Regions from separate parts of the Paraburkholderia sp. Ac-20336 genome, predicted to be linked through region 1. Evidence: predicted binding sites of a transcription regulator. Region 1 holds the regulator's gene; the other holds the start of a gene.
What was found. The regulator LexA, encoded in region 1, represses DNA repair genes until DNA is damaged. The targets are predictions, from matches to a motif close to ACTGTATNNNNATACAGT.

Region 1 (7,536 bases):
TAGGCGAACGCCGGCCCGCTGAAACCGGCCGCGATCGCGACCGGCAAAGCCGCGCCATCGACCACGAAGCCCTGTGCGTCGACGTTGCCATGCAGACGGTTCGCCGCGCCGAGAAACTCGTAGACGAACGGCGTCTGCGGATGATCGTAGACGTCCTGCGGGCTGCCCACCTGCTCGACGTGGCCGCGATCGAGCACGACGATGCGGTCGGCCACTTCGAGCGCTTCTTCCTGGTCGTGCGTGACGAAGATCGTCGAGATATGCAGATCGTCGTGCAGACGCCGCAGCCAGCTGCGCAACTCCTTGCGCACCTTCGCGTCGAGCGCGCCGAACGGCTCGTCGAGCAGCAGCACCTTCGGCTCCACGGCGAGCGCACGCGCGAGCGCGATACGCTGCCGCTGCCCGCCCGACAGTTCCGACGGATAACGCTGCGCGAGCCAGTCGAGCTGCACGAGCCTGAGCAGCTCATGCACCTTCTCGCGAATCACGCTCTCGGCAGGCCGCTCCTTGCGCGGCTTCACGCGCAGACCGAACGCGACGTTCTCGAACACCGTCATGTGACGGAACAGCGCGTAATGCTGGAACACGAAGCCGACTTCACGCTCGCGCGCGCCAACCGCCGCGACGTCCTGACCTTGCAGCACGACCTGGCCGGCGTCCGCGTATTCGAGACCGGCGATCACGCGCAGCAGCGTGGTCTTGCCGCACCCCGACGGCCCGAGCAGCGCGACCAGTTCGCCCGGCGGAAAGTCGAGCGAGACATTGTCGAGCGCGACGAAATCGCCGAAGCGCTTGTGCAGGTGACGAACGGTGATACCCATTTACAGCTCTCCTTGCTTGAGCGGGTGTGGCTGCGACGCAGGCGTTGCGTTGGCAAAAAACGAATGAGGCGCGGACGGCGCACCGGCCGGCCGCGTGCCCGTGCTCGTGTCCGTGGACAACGGCACCGGCGCCGGCCCCGCATACGCGGGCACCTCGCGCGCGGCCGACAGCTCCGCCGACATATGGCGCTCGGCCAGCAACTTGAGCCCGAGCGTGACGAGCGCGAGCAGCGCCAGCAGCGACGCCACGGCGAATGCTGCCGAGAAGTTGTACTCGTTGTAGAGAATTTCGACGTGCAGCGGCATCGTGTCGGTCTGTCCGCGAATATGGCCCGACACCACCGACACCGCGCCGAACTCGCCCATCGCGCGCGCGTTGCAGAGAATCACGCCGTACAGCAGGCCCCATTTGATGTTCGGCAGCGTGACGCGGCGGAAAATCTGCCAGCCCGAGGCGCCGAGCACGTGCGCGGCTTCTTCCTCGTCGTTGCCTTGCGCCTGCATCAGCGGAATCAGTTCGCGCGCGACGAACGGGAACGTCACGAAGATCGTCGCAAGCACGATGCCCGGCACCGCGAAGATGATCTGCACGTCGTGGTCTGCGAGCCATGGGCCGAACCAGCCCTGCGCGCCGAACATCAGCACGTAAATCAAACCCGAGATGACCGGCGAGACCGAGAACGGCAGATCGATCAGCGTGGTCAGCAGCGCCTTGCCGCGAAACTCGAACTTCGCGATACACCACGACGCTGCGAGACCGAACCCGAGATTGAGCGGCACGGCGATCGCGGCGGTCAGCAGCGTGAGCTTGATGGCCGAGAGCGCATCGGAATCGGCGAGCGACGCGAAGTAAAAGCGCAGCCCCTTGGCGAGCGCCTGATAGAACACGGCGACAAGCGGCACGACGAGGAACAGCGCGAGAAACAGCAGCGCGATGCCGGTCAGCAGCCAGCGCACCGCCGGCGGCTCGCTGACCGGATCGGGCCGGCGCGGCACGCCGGGCGACGTGTTGAGTAACGTATCAGGCGAGGTGCCACGCGAGGTGTCAAGCGAGGTGTCAAGCGACGCACTGGCGCGGGCCCGCGCGGAATTTGCGCCCTGCGCTTCGCTGGCTCCGTTCGCGTGGTTGCTCGGGTTCGTAGAACGGCCGCTCATTGCGCACCTCCGCCGACTGCCGCGACCCGCGCTGCATGGCTCGTTGCTGTGCCAGTGGCGCCGCTCGCCGCGTTGCTCACGGCGCCGCCCGCCGGCCCCTGCGGCACGGGCCCCGCGCCGCCGCGGCTCGTGCGCCGCTGCAAATACCACTGCAACGTATTGATGAACAGCAGCATCAGGAACGACACGATCAGCATCACGACCGCGAGCGCGGTCGCGCCCGCGTAGTCGTACTGTTCGAGCTTCGTGATGATGAGCAGCGACGTGATCTCCGACTTCATCGGCACGTTGCCGGCGATGAAGATCACCGAGCCGTATTCGCCGAGCGCGCGCGCAAAGGCGAGCGCGAAGCCGGTCAGCAGCGCCGGCAACACGGCCGGCAGCACGACGCGGCGAAACGTGAGCCAGCGCGACGCGCCGAGGCAGGCGGCCGCCTCTTCCTGCTCGCGTTCGAACTCCTCCAGCACCGGCTGCACCGTGCGCACCACGAACGGCAGGCCGATGAACGTCAGCGCGACCAGCACGCCGGCCGGCGTGAACGCGATCCTGATGCCGAGCGGCACGAGAAACTGGCCGATCCAGCCGTTGCCCGCATACACGGCCGCGAGCGAAATGCCGGCCACCGAGGTCGGCAGCGCGAACGGCAGATCGACGACCGCATCGACGATGCGCTTGAACGGAAACGTGTAGCGCACCAGCACCCACGCGACGAGAAAGCCGAACGCCGCGTTGATGAGCGCGCCGCCGAGCGCCGAGAAGAACGTCAGCCGATACGACGCGAGCACGCGCGGCGAGGTGACCGCGCGCACGAACTGGTCCCAGTCGAGCGTCGAGGTCTTCAGAAAGGTCGATGCCAACGGAATCAGCACCACGAGGCTCAAATACGCCACCGTGATGCCGAGTGTCAGGCCGAAGCCGGGCAATGCGCTCGGCTTGCGAAAGGTCAACGTGGTCATGCTGGATACTCGTTCAGGGTTGATGCTCGCGCGGCGGATGGCCCGCGCGCCGCCGCGCCGCGCGTTGCCTTATGTCGTCTTATGCTGCCTGATGCGGCATTGCCGCCGCGCTCGTTTTCAGGCGCGGCGGCAACCGCTGTTACTGCGGCTGATAGATTGAATCGAACACGCCGCCGTCCGCGAAATGGGTCTTCTGCGCGTTAGCCCAGCCGCCGAACGAATCGTCCACCGTGTAGAGCTTCAGCTTCGGAAACCTCGCGGTCAGCTCGGCCGGCACCTTGTTCGAACGCGGACGATAGAAGTTGCGCGCGCCGATCTCCTGGCCCTCTTCGCTATAGAGGAAGTTCAGATAGGCCTCGGCGAGCTTGCGCGTGCCATGCCTGTCGACGACCTTGTCGACCACCGCGACCGGCGGCTCGGCAAGAATGCTCGCCGACGGCACGACGATCTCGAACTTGTCCGGGCCGAATTCCTTCAGCGACAGGAACGCCTCGTTTTCCCAGGCGATCAGCACGTCGCCGATCCCGCGCTGCACGAAGCTCGTGGTCGCGCCGCGCGCGCCCGAATCGAGCACGCCCGCGTTTTTATAGAGCTTGCCGACGAACGCCTTCGCCGTCTGCGCGTTGCCGCCCGCCAGGTGCTCGGCGTACGCCCACGCGGCGAGGTAGTTCCAGCGCGCGCCGCCCGAGGTTTTCGGATTCGGCGTGACGATCGACACGCCCGGCTTGACGAGATCGTCCCAGTCCTTGATGTGCTTCGGGTTGCCCTTGCGCACGAGGAACACGATCGTCGACGTGTAGGGCGAGGCATTGTCGGGCAGGCGCTTCTGCCAGTTTTTGTCGACGAGGCCCTTGTTCGCGAGCGCGTCGATGTCGTAAGCGAGCGCCAGTGTCACGACGTCGGCCTGCAGGCCGTCGAGCACCGAGCGCGCCTGTGCGCCCGAGCCGCCGTGCGACTGCCTGAAATTGACGGTCTCGCCGGTCTTCGCCTTCCATTCCTTGCCGAAGGCCTGATTGATGTCCTGGTACAGCTCGCGCGTCGGGTCGTAGGACACGTTGAGCAGCGTCGTGTCGGCATACGCCGCCCCGCTCGCGCCGAACATGCCGAGCGCGCCCACCGCGCCGACGGCCAATGCCGCGATGAATCGTTTCGTCCTGCCCGTAAGCCCCGTCTGCCGATGGTTCATGTCAACTTTTCTCCGCGTGATGATCCGCCTCGGCGAATCTGCTGTTGTTTTGCGTCGCGGTCACGTGCACATGAGCGCCAACCCGGAAGCCAGTCTATCGAAGCGCTTTCATCATTAAAAATAATGTTTCTTCATTTTTTAATACGCAAAAGTGGTAACGGCAGACGGGCGCGGCGCCGTAACGACCAAACAGCCGCGATGACGCCCCAAAGCGACGCCGGAACGTCCCCCGTTTCGAGAACTTAAAGTAAAGCTTGAAATGCGCCGAATACTGTATAAAAATACAGTCACCTGTTCATACATACAGTGGCCATGACAAAACTCACCGCACGACAGCAGCAGGTTTTCGATCTGATCCGCCGCGCGATCGAACGCACCGGCTTTCCGCCCACCCGCGCCGAAATCGCGGCCGAACTGGGTTTCAGCTCGGCCAATTCGGCGGAAGAACATCTGCGCGCGCTGGCCCGCAAGGGCGTGATCGAGCTCGCGGCCGGCGCCTCGCGCGGCATCCGCCTGCTGTCCGGGCAGGATGATGCGCCGCACCAGTTCACGCTGCCGCACGCGGGGCTCATGCAGTTGTCGCTGCCGCTCATCGGCCGGGTCGCGGCGGGTAGCCCGATCCTCGCGCAGGAACATATCTCGCAGCACTACGCATGCGACCCGGCGCTGTTCTCGAGCAAGCCCGACTACCTGCTGAAGGTGCGCGGCCTGTCGATGCGCGACGCGGGCATTCTCGACGGCGACCTGCTCGCGGTGCAAAAGCGCAGCGAAGCGAAGGACGGCCAGATCATCATTGCCCGGCTCGGAGACGACGTCACGGTCAAGCGCCTGAAGCGCCGCTCGAACGGCATTGAGTTGATCGCGGAAAACCCCGATTACGAAAACATCTTCGTGGCAACCGGCAGCGCGGATTTCGCGCTGGAAGGGATCGCCGTAGGGCTGATCCGCCCGAGCGAGTTCTGATTGGCTGGTACGTCCGTACCGCCAGGACCGCTCGCGCCGGTTTGTCCAACCCAAGCTGCATTTACCTCGCATCGCCTGGAGAGACTCATGGAACGTCTTGCCCGTCTGCTGCCTTTTCGCCAGTTCGGCCGTCTGCGCCATCTGCGCAAGCTCACGCCCTGCCCACTGATCGAAGCGCCCGCTGAGCACACGCCGTCGCTGTTCGACGAGCCCGCTGCAAGCTCCGGCTTGCCGTCGTCGTTGCCGGCATTCGCGCGCGTCTCGCTGAATTCGGGCTTGAATACGGCCGAGCCATCGCGGCGCGCGCCGGTGCGCGTCTATCATGGGCCATCGCGATTAATCATGGTCGGCACGATCGAGGCCGTATGCCGTATGATCGATCGCTGCATAGCCGACGAAGCCAATATGCACGGCGCGGTGTTCGAGTCCTGAGCAAATTCTGAGCGAGTCCTGAATAATTTGTGAATGAACGCGGAGCGTACTTCCTGTGTTCAGGTATTCGCGTGGTATTGGGATCGTTTCGTCCTCGCCGTGGTCCACGTTAGACCCAACCTGACGGGAGAGTCCGATCCGATGAGAGTTCAGAAACGCATCCAGGGCAGTGCCACCCGGCCACTACTTATCACGTTGATCGTGGTCATCGTGATTGCCGCGCTAGGGTTTATTTATGCGTCGCCGTATATCGCGGTGAACAATCTCAAACGCGCGGCCGATGCGCGAGACGTGCAAACCGTCAATTCGTACGTGGACTTTCCCGCGTTACGCGACAGCCTCAAGCTGCAGGTGGCCGACATGCTGACGCGCCGGCTCGAAGCGGACGCCGGTAACAAGATAGCCACGATTGGCGCGGTGATCGGCGTGACGTTGATCGGTCCGCTCGTCGATGCCTATGCGACACCAGACGGTGTCGCGGCCCTGCTGAACGGCATGCCGCCACGCGGCACCCCGGGCGAGCAGCCGGCGGCACCACCTGCCGCGGGCACGGAAGGCCAGCCGGCGCCACCCGCCGCAAACAACACCAATCAACCGAATGCGGCACCGCCCGCGCGGCAAAGCACGGCCGGTTATCGCAGCCTCAATGAATTCGTCATCACGTACCGGCGCGGCGAAGGCAATGCGAACTACTCGGCCATCTTCCGCCGCGAAGGTCTGATCACGTGGAAGCTCGCCGCGATCAATCTGAACGAGTGAATGGGAAGTTTGATCTGAATGGTCGAGTGGCCGGCTATCGTAGCCGGCCACTCGGCAGGATGCGACAAGCGTTTCGATACACCCGGCGCAGTTCGATACCGCATCGAGGTCTTTCAATGGCGCTCGCCGTCATTCAGACCTTCGTGCAAGCCCTCATTCAGACCGGCACGCAACGAGCCGCACGCGTCAACTCTCATGCACGATCGCGCCATGTCGAAATCCCGCGCGTGATCGTGCCTCATCTTGCATAAGCAAGCGTTGCTCAGGCAACGCTCATCGGTACATCACCGCGTCAGGCCGCGGCCTGCTGTTGCTCCTGCACCGACGAACACGCGACCAGAATGCTGCACGACACGCGATCGAGCAGCGGCGTATTACCCGCGCCCATCCACCAGCGCGACAAGCCGGTCCGGCAGCGATGACCGACCACCACGAGATCGACCTGCAACTCATTGGCGAGATTGGCGATCTCGTCGATCGGATGGCCGAACGCGAAATGCCCTTGTGCGTTCACGCCGCGCTCGGTCAGCCAGTTCACGCCCTCCTGCAGAATCTCGCGGGCGGTTTTTTCGAAGCTGCCACAGGCCACGTCGGTCAACAGGCCCGCGCTTTGCGCGATGCTGGAACGCATGTCGACCACCGACAGCAAATGCGTTTCCGCCTTCAGGTCCAACGCCAGATCGGCGCCGCAACGCAGGGCTTTACGGCCTTCGCGCGAGCCGTCGTAGCACAACAGGATTTTCTGGTAGCTCGCCATCATTTTCTCCCTTCGCGCGGAAAGCGCGGTCTGAGTCAATCATGGTGCGCCGCAATTCAGCTTGCAAGAGATGGAAAACGCTAAGTGCGTAGTCGCTACAGGTTAATGCAGGCCGCACGGACGTTGCGGCGGCATCGGCCCGGTTTTGCACGCAAATATGGCAGCGCAAAAAATATCGCGTGGCGACGCTCCGTTCAGCGTCGCCCCCGAGCATCGATTCCCCAGCACGATAGGTGCCTGAAGGATGTCCAACACGCGTCTACGCCCAACAGGGCTGCAGGCGTCTTCGCTCGACAATGCCCTAGAATGGACTGCTTTCGTAGCCGTTGCGGCCATCCGCGCGCACCGCGTCCATTGCCTGCCGTAGCGTGTTCTTCCGGAGCCTTCGTCGATCCATGCCTGCCGCCCCTATCGAATTCCATCAGGTCAGGAAAAGCTACGGCGAAAAAACGGTCGTCGATGGATTGTCGTTCCATGTCAATGCGGGCGAATGCTTCGGCCTGCTCG
Region 2 (7,536 bases), on a different contig from region 1:
AGTTCAAACCCGGCGAGGTTCACCACAGTGAGTCCGATCAGATCGACCCAGTAGAATTCGTCGGCTTCGAGAGCCGGAAATTCGCTGCGGCTGAGGTACACGCGAAAACCACGCAATGCGAATGCCTCGTCGCGGTCGGCGGTGCCGCCCAGATGGGCCACCACGCTGTCGCTATGAGTCCTGGCCTGCAAGGCCGGTGCGGACCTGCGCTCGTCGCCTCTGAGCAGCCACCAGCGTCTGGCGCTCAACAGGGCGTCGCCACCCCGCCCGGCATCCGCGTGGGCGGACACCTTGACCCAGCCTTTGAGGCCGTAAGCGTCGACGATTGCGCCGACTTCGACCGCATCGGCCGGCCAGCTTGCCAGCGTTTCCGCGCGCATTTCAGCGGCTGCGGAAGCGCTACTTGCCGCACTGGCTTTCGCCTTGTCTTCGGCCCGCTCGACCGGCTTGCGGACGAATGCACCGAACGACGCCTGACCAGACGCCTTTGCGCGACCAGAACTGCCGGAATCACGCTCAGACATGAGATAAACCCGGAGATAGCCTCGAAGACGACTTCGCCGTCTGCTTCAGTAAAACAATGTACGTATCGGACTGCCCACGCAAGCTGCGCGAGCCGCCGGCCGAACCGACGACGATACGCATGCGGACCGCCATATCAGGCAGCCGGCTGCGCCTTTTGCGCTTCCTTCACGAGGCGCTCGACGGTCGGCGACAGTTGCGCGCCAACGCCTTGCCAGTACGTGAGGCGGTCCTGAGCGATACGCAGGGACTCGCCCTTCGTAGCGACCGGGTTGTAGAAGCCGACGCGCTCGATGAAGCGGCCGTCACGACGGCTGCGCGAGTCGGTAGCGACGATGTTGTAGAACGGGCGCTTCTTGGAGCCGCCACGAGCCAAGCGGATGATGACCATATTAGAATCCTTGAAAACCGGGGTGCGGAACGACTGAAACACGCGATTATAGCGGGAAACCGACGCCATAACAAACACTTACCGGGATAAACTGAGCAATGCGGCTGCGCCGGCCCCCCATCGCGGGCTCGCGAACCCGCCCAAATGCCCGAAATACCTGAAGGATCGCCCGTGAAACGCCCGCAGCCCACTCCGTTTCTGCCCGCTTTTTTTCTCTTTCTGGCACGCTTGACGGGGCTTGCCCGCATGGTGCGCAGCCGGATTCCGCGCCTCGCAGCCACAGCCGTGCTCGCCACACAGACACTGACAGCGGCGGCCTCGCTGCCCATCGAGAAAATCAGACTGCCGCAGGGCTTTCACATCGAAGTATTGTCGGATGAAGTGCCGAGCGCACGCGCAATGACGCTCTCGCCGAAGGGCATTCTTTATGTCGGCAGCCTCGACGGGCACGTCTACGCGCTCGAACTGCGCAACGGCCGCGTGACGGGCCGCCACATCATCGCTTCCGGCCTGCAGATGCCGGCTGGCATCGCATGGCACGACGGCGCGCTGTATGTATCCGCCGTGTCGAAGATCGTGCGCTTCGATGCGATCGACTCCCATCTCGGCGATCCGCCAAAGCCCGTCATCATTACCGACAAGCTGCCCACGGAGACGCATCACGGCTGGAAATTCATCGCGTTCGGCCCGGACGGCAAGCTCTACGTGCCGCAAGGCGCGCCGTGCAACATCTGCGACAGGGACCCGAACCGGTTCGCCCTGATCGGCCGCATGGACCCCGACGGCAACCACTATGAAGTCGTGGCGCGCGGCATACGCAATTCGGTCGGCTTCGCGTGGCACCCCGTCACGCACGAACTGTGGTTCACCGACAACGGCCGCGACCTGCTCGGCGACGACATCCCGAGCGATAAGCTGAGCCGCGCGCCGCGGCTCGGGATGAATTTCGGCTTTCCCTACTGTCACGGCGGCGACACGCCCGACCCCGAATTCGGTAAGGACCACGCGTGCAGCGAGTTCACACCGCCCGTCGCCAAGCTCGGCGCGCACGTAGCCGCGCTCGGCATGCGTTTTTACGACGGCGCGATGTTTCCGGCCGACTACCGCAACAACATTTTCATCGCCGAACACGGCTCCTGGAATCGCAGCAAGAAGTCCGGCTACCGCGTCGTGCGCGTGATCGCCGATCCGGACGGCGGCAACGCGCGCCAGGAAGTCTTTGCCGAAGGCTGGCTACAACCGGGCGAAACCGTCTGGGGCCGTCCCGCCGACGTGCTGCCGCTGCCCGACGGCTCGCTGCTGATCAGCGACGATTACGCCGGCGCGATCTATCGCGTGACGTATTCGGCGCCTTAGCGATCGTTCGCAGGCTTGCCCGACAACCCCGAGGGCAGCCCCTCTGCAGCACCCGCCAAACCTGCGGGCCGCGCCGAAGAAAATCCGTCCGCACGAGACGTCTGCGTTGCCGCAAACACCCTTACACAAACGTTCAGCCCTCACGGCCGGCTCCCTACCCGCCTTCAGCCCCGCGCCTAGTCGCAATGTGACCTCCCGCGCGCGGCAGGCGTAGAATGCGCGTCGGTCCGCGCCATGCGGCGCGCCGCTCCTGCCGCTCCTTTCGACCGCCCGTCATTCTGCCCACGCGTCCATGTCCACCGCTGCCTCGACTTCCCCGCGCTTCAGATCCAAGACCATTACCGCCGCGCTCGCGTTCCTTTTCGGCAGCCTCGGCGCCCATCGCTTCTATCTGTACGGCACCCGGGACATTTACGGCTGGGCGCATCTGATCGGCACGCTGATCGGCATTCCCGGCGTGATGTTGCTGATCGCCACCGAGCGCGCGTCGATACTCGGCTGGGTGCTCGCGACCATCGGCGCCATTTCGCTTTTCGCCGCGTTTCTTGCCGCGCTCGTCTACGGGCTGCGTCCGGATCAGAAATGGGACGCGCAGTTCAACGCCCACACCCAACGCAAAAGCCGCTCCGGCTGGACGGTCATTTTCATCGTCATCTTTTCGCTGCTGATCGGCGCGTTCCTGCTGATGACCGGCCTCGCCGTCTCGTTCCAGACCTACTTCGAGAGTCAGGTGGAAGCAGCCAAGGCGCTCTCGCAGTAACGGCCAGCGGGCGGGTTCCAGGCACCGCGCTAAAACAGCCTCAATTGCGGATTGTCGCGTGACGCTTCCCGCTCACGCGATGGCTCGCCCCGCCGGAAGTGCGACATGTCGAGAATGCCCCGGTCGCGCCCGTTCAGCCCCAAACGGCGCACGGTCTGGTGAAAACGCTGCTTGAGCATGTCCGCCCATAAACCCTCTCCTTTCATGCGCGTCGAAAACGACGAGTCGTAGTCTTTGCCGCCGCGCATGTCGCGCACGCGGCTCATGACCCGCTCGGCCCGGTCGGGAAAATGCGCGCTCAGCCAATCCTTGAAGAGCGGCGCGACTTCCCACGGCAAACGCAGCACGATATAGCTCGCGTTGCTGGCACCGGCTTGCGCGCAGGCTTCGAGCACGCGCTCCATGTCCGGTTCGGTGACGAACGGGATGACCGGCGCAATGCTGACACCCACCGGAATGCCGGCCTCGCTCAGCGTACGGATAGCGCGCAGACGGCGCGACGGCGTGGCCGCGCGCGGTTCGAGCGTGCGCGCGATGTCGGCATCGAGCGTGGTGATCGTGATCGCCGCCATGAATTGCCCGCGCGCGGCCATCGGCGCGAGCAGGTCGATGTCGCGCTCGATCAGCGACGACTTGGTGATCGCCGCGAACGGCTGGCTGCGTTCGCTGAGCACTTCGATCACACGGCGCGTCAGGCGCAAGTCGCGTTCGGCCGGCTGCCATGCGTCGGTGGCCACGCCGAGCGCGATCGGCTCCGGCACATAGGACTTCTTCGACAGCTCGCGTTCGAGCAATTCCGGCGCATTGATCTTCGCGTAGATACGGCTTTCGAAGTCGAGCCCCGGCGACAGTCCCAGATAACTGTGCGTCGGCCGCGCAAAGCAATAGATGCAGCCATGCTCGCAGCCGCGATACGGATTCAACGACACGCCGAACGGAATATCCGGCGACGCATTGCGCGTGAGGATGGTCCTGGCGCGCTCCTCGAACACCTGCGTGCGCAGCGCCCTCGGCTCGCCGTCTTCCGTGGCGCCCGGCAGCCAGCCGTCGTCGACCGCTTCGCGCTGGTCGACTTCGTAGCGGCCTTGCAGGTTCGTCACCGCCCCGCGCCCCTTGCGAGGCGCAGGCGGCGCAATCGGAAATTCGGGAATGGAAGAGGTGTCGGGATCGGTCACGGCAAGCCACGGCAAGAGCTACACAAACGCACGTCCAAACAAAAAAAAACGGCGCAAAATACCTGTATAAATATACAGTGTTTACGCCGTTTGTCGAGCGTTGTTTCCACGCCCGCGAACTGGGCGCTGAAGCCGCCGCCGCGCGCCCTTGCGCCTTTATTCCCTCTTGTGCCGCCTAGGAGCCGCTACTCGCCCACCGCGATCGTCAGCGTCTCCTTGATCTCCTCCATCACCACATAGCTCTTCGACTGCACCGCGCCCGGCAGCTGCAGCAGGATGTCGCCGAGCAGCTTACGGTAGTCGGCCATCTCGCCAATGCGCGCCTTGATCAGATAATCGAAGTCGCCCGAGACGAGATGGCACTCGAGTACCTCGGGGATCTTCTGCACCTCGCGCCGGAACTGGTCGAACATGTTGCCGCTCTTGTGGTCGAGCGTGATCTCGACGAACACGAGCAGCGCCGCGCCCAGCTCGGCGGGGTTCACGCGCGCGTGGTAGCCCATGATCACGCCGTCGCGCTCCATGCGCTTGACGCGCTCGATGCACGGCGTCACCGACAGCCCGACCTGCTCCGCGAGGTCCTTCATCGCCATCCGGCCGTCCTGCTGCAGGAGCCGCAGGATCTTGTGATCGAGCTTGTCGAGGGCCCGCACGGGCTGGCGCTGTGTACGCATGATGTTTTTTCTGAAAATGATGAAAATACGATAACAAAACCTGACGGGCTGTTAATAGTATAGCGGTTAACACTGGGCAAACCGCGTTACACCTCGGGTTAGCACTGACGAGTCGAACGTGAATCGAGCCAACTCGACACCTCCGGCGAACGCCACCGCCCTACTCACCTTTCTGAAATATCTGGAGCAGCTATGCGAGTCGTCGTTTTGGGCAGTGGCGTGGTCGGCGTGACGAGTGCGTACTATCTTGCGCGCGCGGGTCACGAGGTGACCGTCATCGACCGCGAGGCCGGCCCGGCGCTCGAAACCAGTTTCGCCAACGCGGGCCAGATCTCGCCGGGCTATGCGTCGCCGTGGGCTGCGCCGGGCGTGCCGCTGAAGGCCGTCAAGTGGATGTTCCAGAAGCATGCGCCGCTCGCGATCCGTCTCGACGGCACGGCGTTCCAGCTGCAATGGATGTGGCAGATGCTGCAAAACTGCACGGCGTCGCGCTACGCGGTGAACAAAAGCCGCATGGTGCGCCTCGCCGAATACAGCCGCGATTGTCTACAGGCGCTGCGCGCCGACACCGGTATCCGCTACGAAGGCCGCACCGGCGGCACGCTGCAGGTGTTCCGCACGCAGCAGCAGTTCGACGGCGCCGCGAAAGACATCGCCGTGCTGCAGGACGCCAATGTGCCGTACGAACTGCTGTCGGCGGCCGAACTCGCACAGGCCGAACCGGCGCTTGCCGCGGTATCGCACAAGCTCACGGGCGGCCTGCGTCTGCCCGGCGACGAAACCGGCGACTGCCAGATGTTCACGACGCGCCTGGCCGCGCTCGCCGAAGAACTCGGCGTCAAGTTCCGCTACAACACGCCGATCGACGCGCTCGCGATAGCGGGCGGCCGCATCGCCGGCGTGCAATGCAGCGGAGAACTGGTGCGTGCGGATTCGTTCGTGGTCGCGCTCGGCTCGTACTCGACGCGCTTCCTCGACGGCATCGTGAAGATTCCGGTCTATCCGCTGAAGGGTTACTCGATCACCGCGCCGATCGTCGATGCGGCGGCCGCGCCGGTGTCGACGGTGCTCGACGAGACCTACAAGATCGCGATCACGCGCTTCGACGACCGGATTCGCGTCGGCGGCATGGCCGAGATCGTCGGCTTCGACAAATCGCTGCGCCAGGCGCGCCGCGAAACGCTCGAACTGTGCGTGAACGACCTGTTCCCGGGCGGCGGCGATACGTCGAAGGCGACCTTCTGGACCGGTCTGCGGCCGATGACGCCGGACGGCACGCCGATCGTCGGCCGCACGCCGGTGCCGAACCTGTTCCTGAACACGGGGCATGGCACGCTCGGCTGGACAATGTCGTGCGGCTCGGGCCAGTTGCTGGCCGATCTGATGTCGGGCAAGCAGCCTGCCATCCGCGCCGACGATCTGTCGGTGCATCGCTATCTGGGTGAGACGGCGGGCGAGCATCGGCCGGCTTATGCGTGATCGAGCGGCGCAAGCAACGTTGACCTCGGCATCGAACGGCATGCCGATGCGTTGATACGGACGTAGCAAGCATCGCTGAGTGCGAACAGCAAAACCCAAATCGCAAAAACAAACGGCGCCTCACGAGGCGCCGTTTGCATTGCAGCCGGCATGAACAGCATGAACATCCAGAGAACGTCCGCCGATCATCCAGCCACGATCGCGTCACCCATCCGCGCTCAGAACTGATCCTCCGACAACGCCAGCACGCCCTCGCCGCCCTTCGCATTGACGATCGCCACTTCGAGCGCCGCCGCCTGCGGCAGCACATGCTCCGCGTAGAACCGCGCGGTCGCGATCTTCGCGTCATGGAACGCGGGATCGTCGGCGCGCCGCGCCGACGCCGCGAGCATCGCCCGCGCCATCTGCCAGCCGCCGAGCACGATGCCTGCGAGCTTCAGATACGGCACGCTGCCCGCGAACACCGCATTCGGATCGCCCTTCGCATTCGCGAGAACGAAATCGACGACCGCGTTCATCGCCCGCTGCCCCTGCGCAAGCTGCGTCTTCATCGACGCAAACGCCTGCCCCTGTTGTGCATCTTGCTGCGCGCCCAGCGCCTCAACCGTTCCGGCAATGCCCGCAAGCAGTTCCTTCGCAACCTTGCCGCCGTCGCGCAGCGTCTTGCGGCCGATCAGATCATTCGCCTGGATCGCGGTCGTGCCTTCGTAGATCGGCAGAATGCGTGCGTCGCGGTAGTACTGCGCGGCGCCCGTTTCCTCGATGAAGCCCATACCGCCATGCACCTGCACGCCGAGGCTCGTCACATCGACCGACAGTTCCGTGCTCCAGCCCTTCACGATCGGCACGAGGTATTCGTAGATCGCCTGATGCTGCGCACGCGTCGCTTCGTCCGGATGACGATGCGCGAGATCGCAGTGCGACGCCGCGACATACGCGAGCGCGCGCGATGCCTCGGTGAGGCCACGCATCGTCGACAGCATGCGGCGCACGTCCGGGTGCTGGATGATCGCGACCGACTGCTTCGCCGAACCATCCACGGGACGGCTCTGCACGCGCTCCTTCGCATACGCGACGGCCTTCTGGTACGCGCGGTCCGAGATCGCGACGCCCTGCATGCCGACCGCGAAACGCGCGGCATTCATCATGATGAACATGTATTCGAGGCCGCGATTCTCC

Region 2: the regulator LexA is predicted to act here: its motif matches at 4,266-4,283, upstream of GXB81_RS23205 (PA0069 family radical SAM protein).

Annotation. Positions count from the first base shown of each region.
Region 1 covers NZ_JAAGPS010000062.1:16,245-23,780, forward strand. Annotated here, with positions in the region: gene GXB81_RS18355 (sulfate ABC transporter ATP-binding protein) at 1-821, opposite strand, end outside; gene cysW (sulfate ABC transporter permease subunit CysW) at 822-1,976, opposite strand; gene cysT (sulfate ABC transporter permease subunit CysT) at 1,973-2,932, opposite strand; gene GXB81_RS18370 (sulfate ABC transporter substrate-binding protein) at 3,072-4,118, opposite strand; gene lexA (transcriptional repressor LexA) at 4,431-5,081, shown strand; gene GXB81_RS18380 (hypothetical protein) at 5,169-5,513, shown strand; gene GXB81_RS18385 (DUF2939 domain-containing protein) at 5,655-6,272, shown strand; gene GXB81_RS31785 (hypothetical protein) at 6,389-6,523, shown strand; gene GXB81_RS18390 (universal stress protein) at 6,565-7,029, opposite strand; gene nodI (nodulation factor ABC transporter ATP-binding protein NodI) at 7,425-7,536, shown strand, end outside.
Region 2 covers NZ_JAAGPS010000101.1:5,794-13,329, reverse strand. Annotated here, with positions in the region: gene rimM (ribosome maturation factor RimM) at 1-524, opposite strand, end outside; gene rpsP (30S ribosomal protein S16) at 659-913, opposite strand; gene GXB81_RS23215 (sorbosone dehydrogenase family protein) at 1,160-2,269, shown strand; gene GXB81_RS23210 (TM2 domain-containing protein) at 2,562-3,029, shown strand; gene GXB81_RS23205 (PA0069 family radical SAM protein) at 3,059-4,204, opposite strand; gene GXB81_RS23200 (Lrp/AsnC ligand binding domain-containing protein) at 4,390-4,878, opposite strand; gene GXB81_RS23195 (D-amino acid dehydrogenase) at 5,071-6,357, shown strand; gene GXB81_RS23190 (acyl-CoA dehydrogenase) at 6,576-7,536, opposite strand, start outside.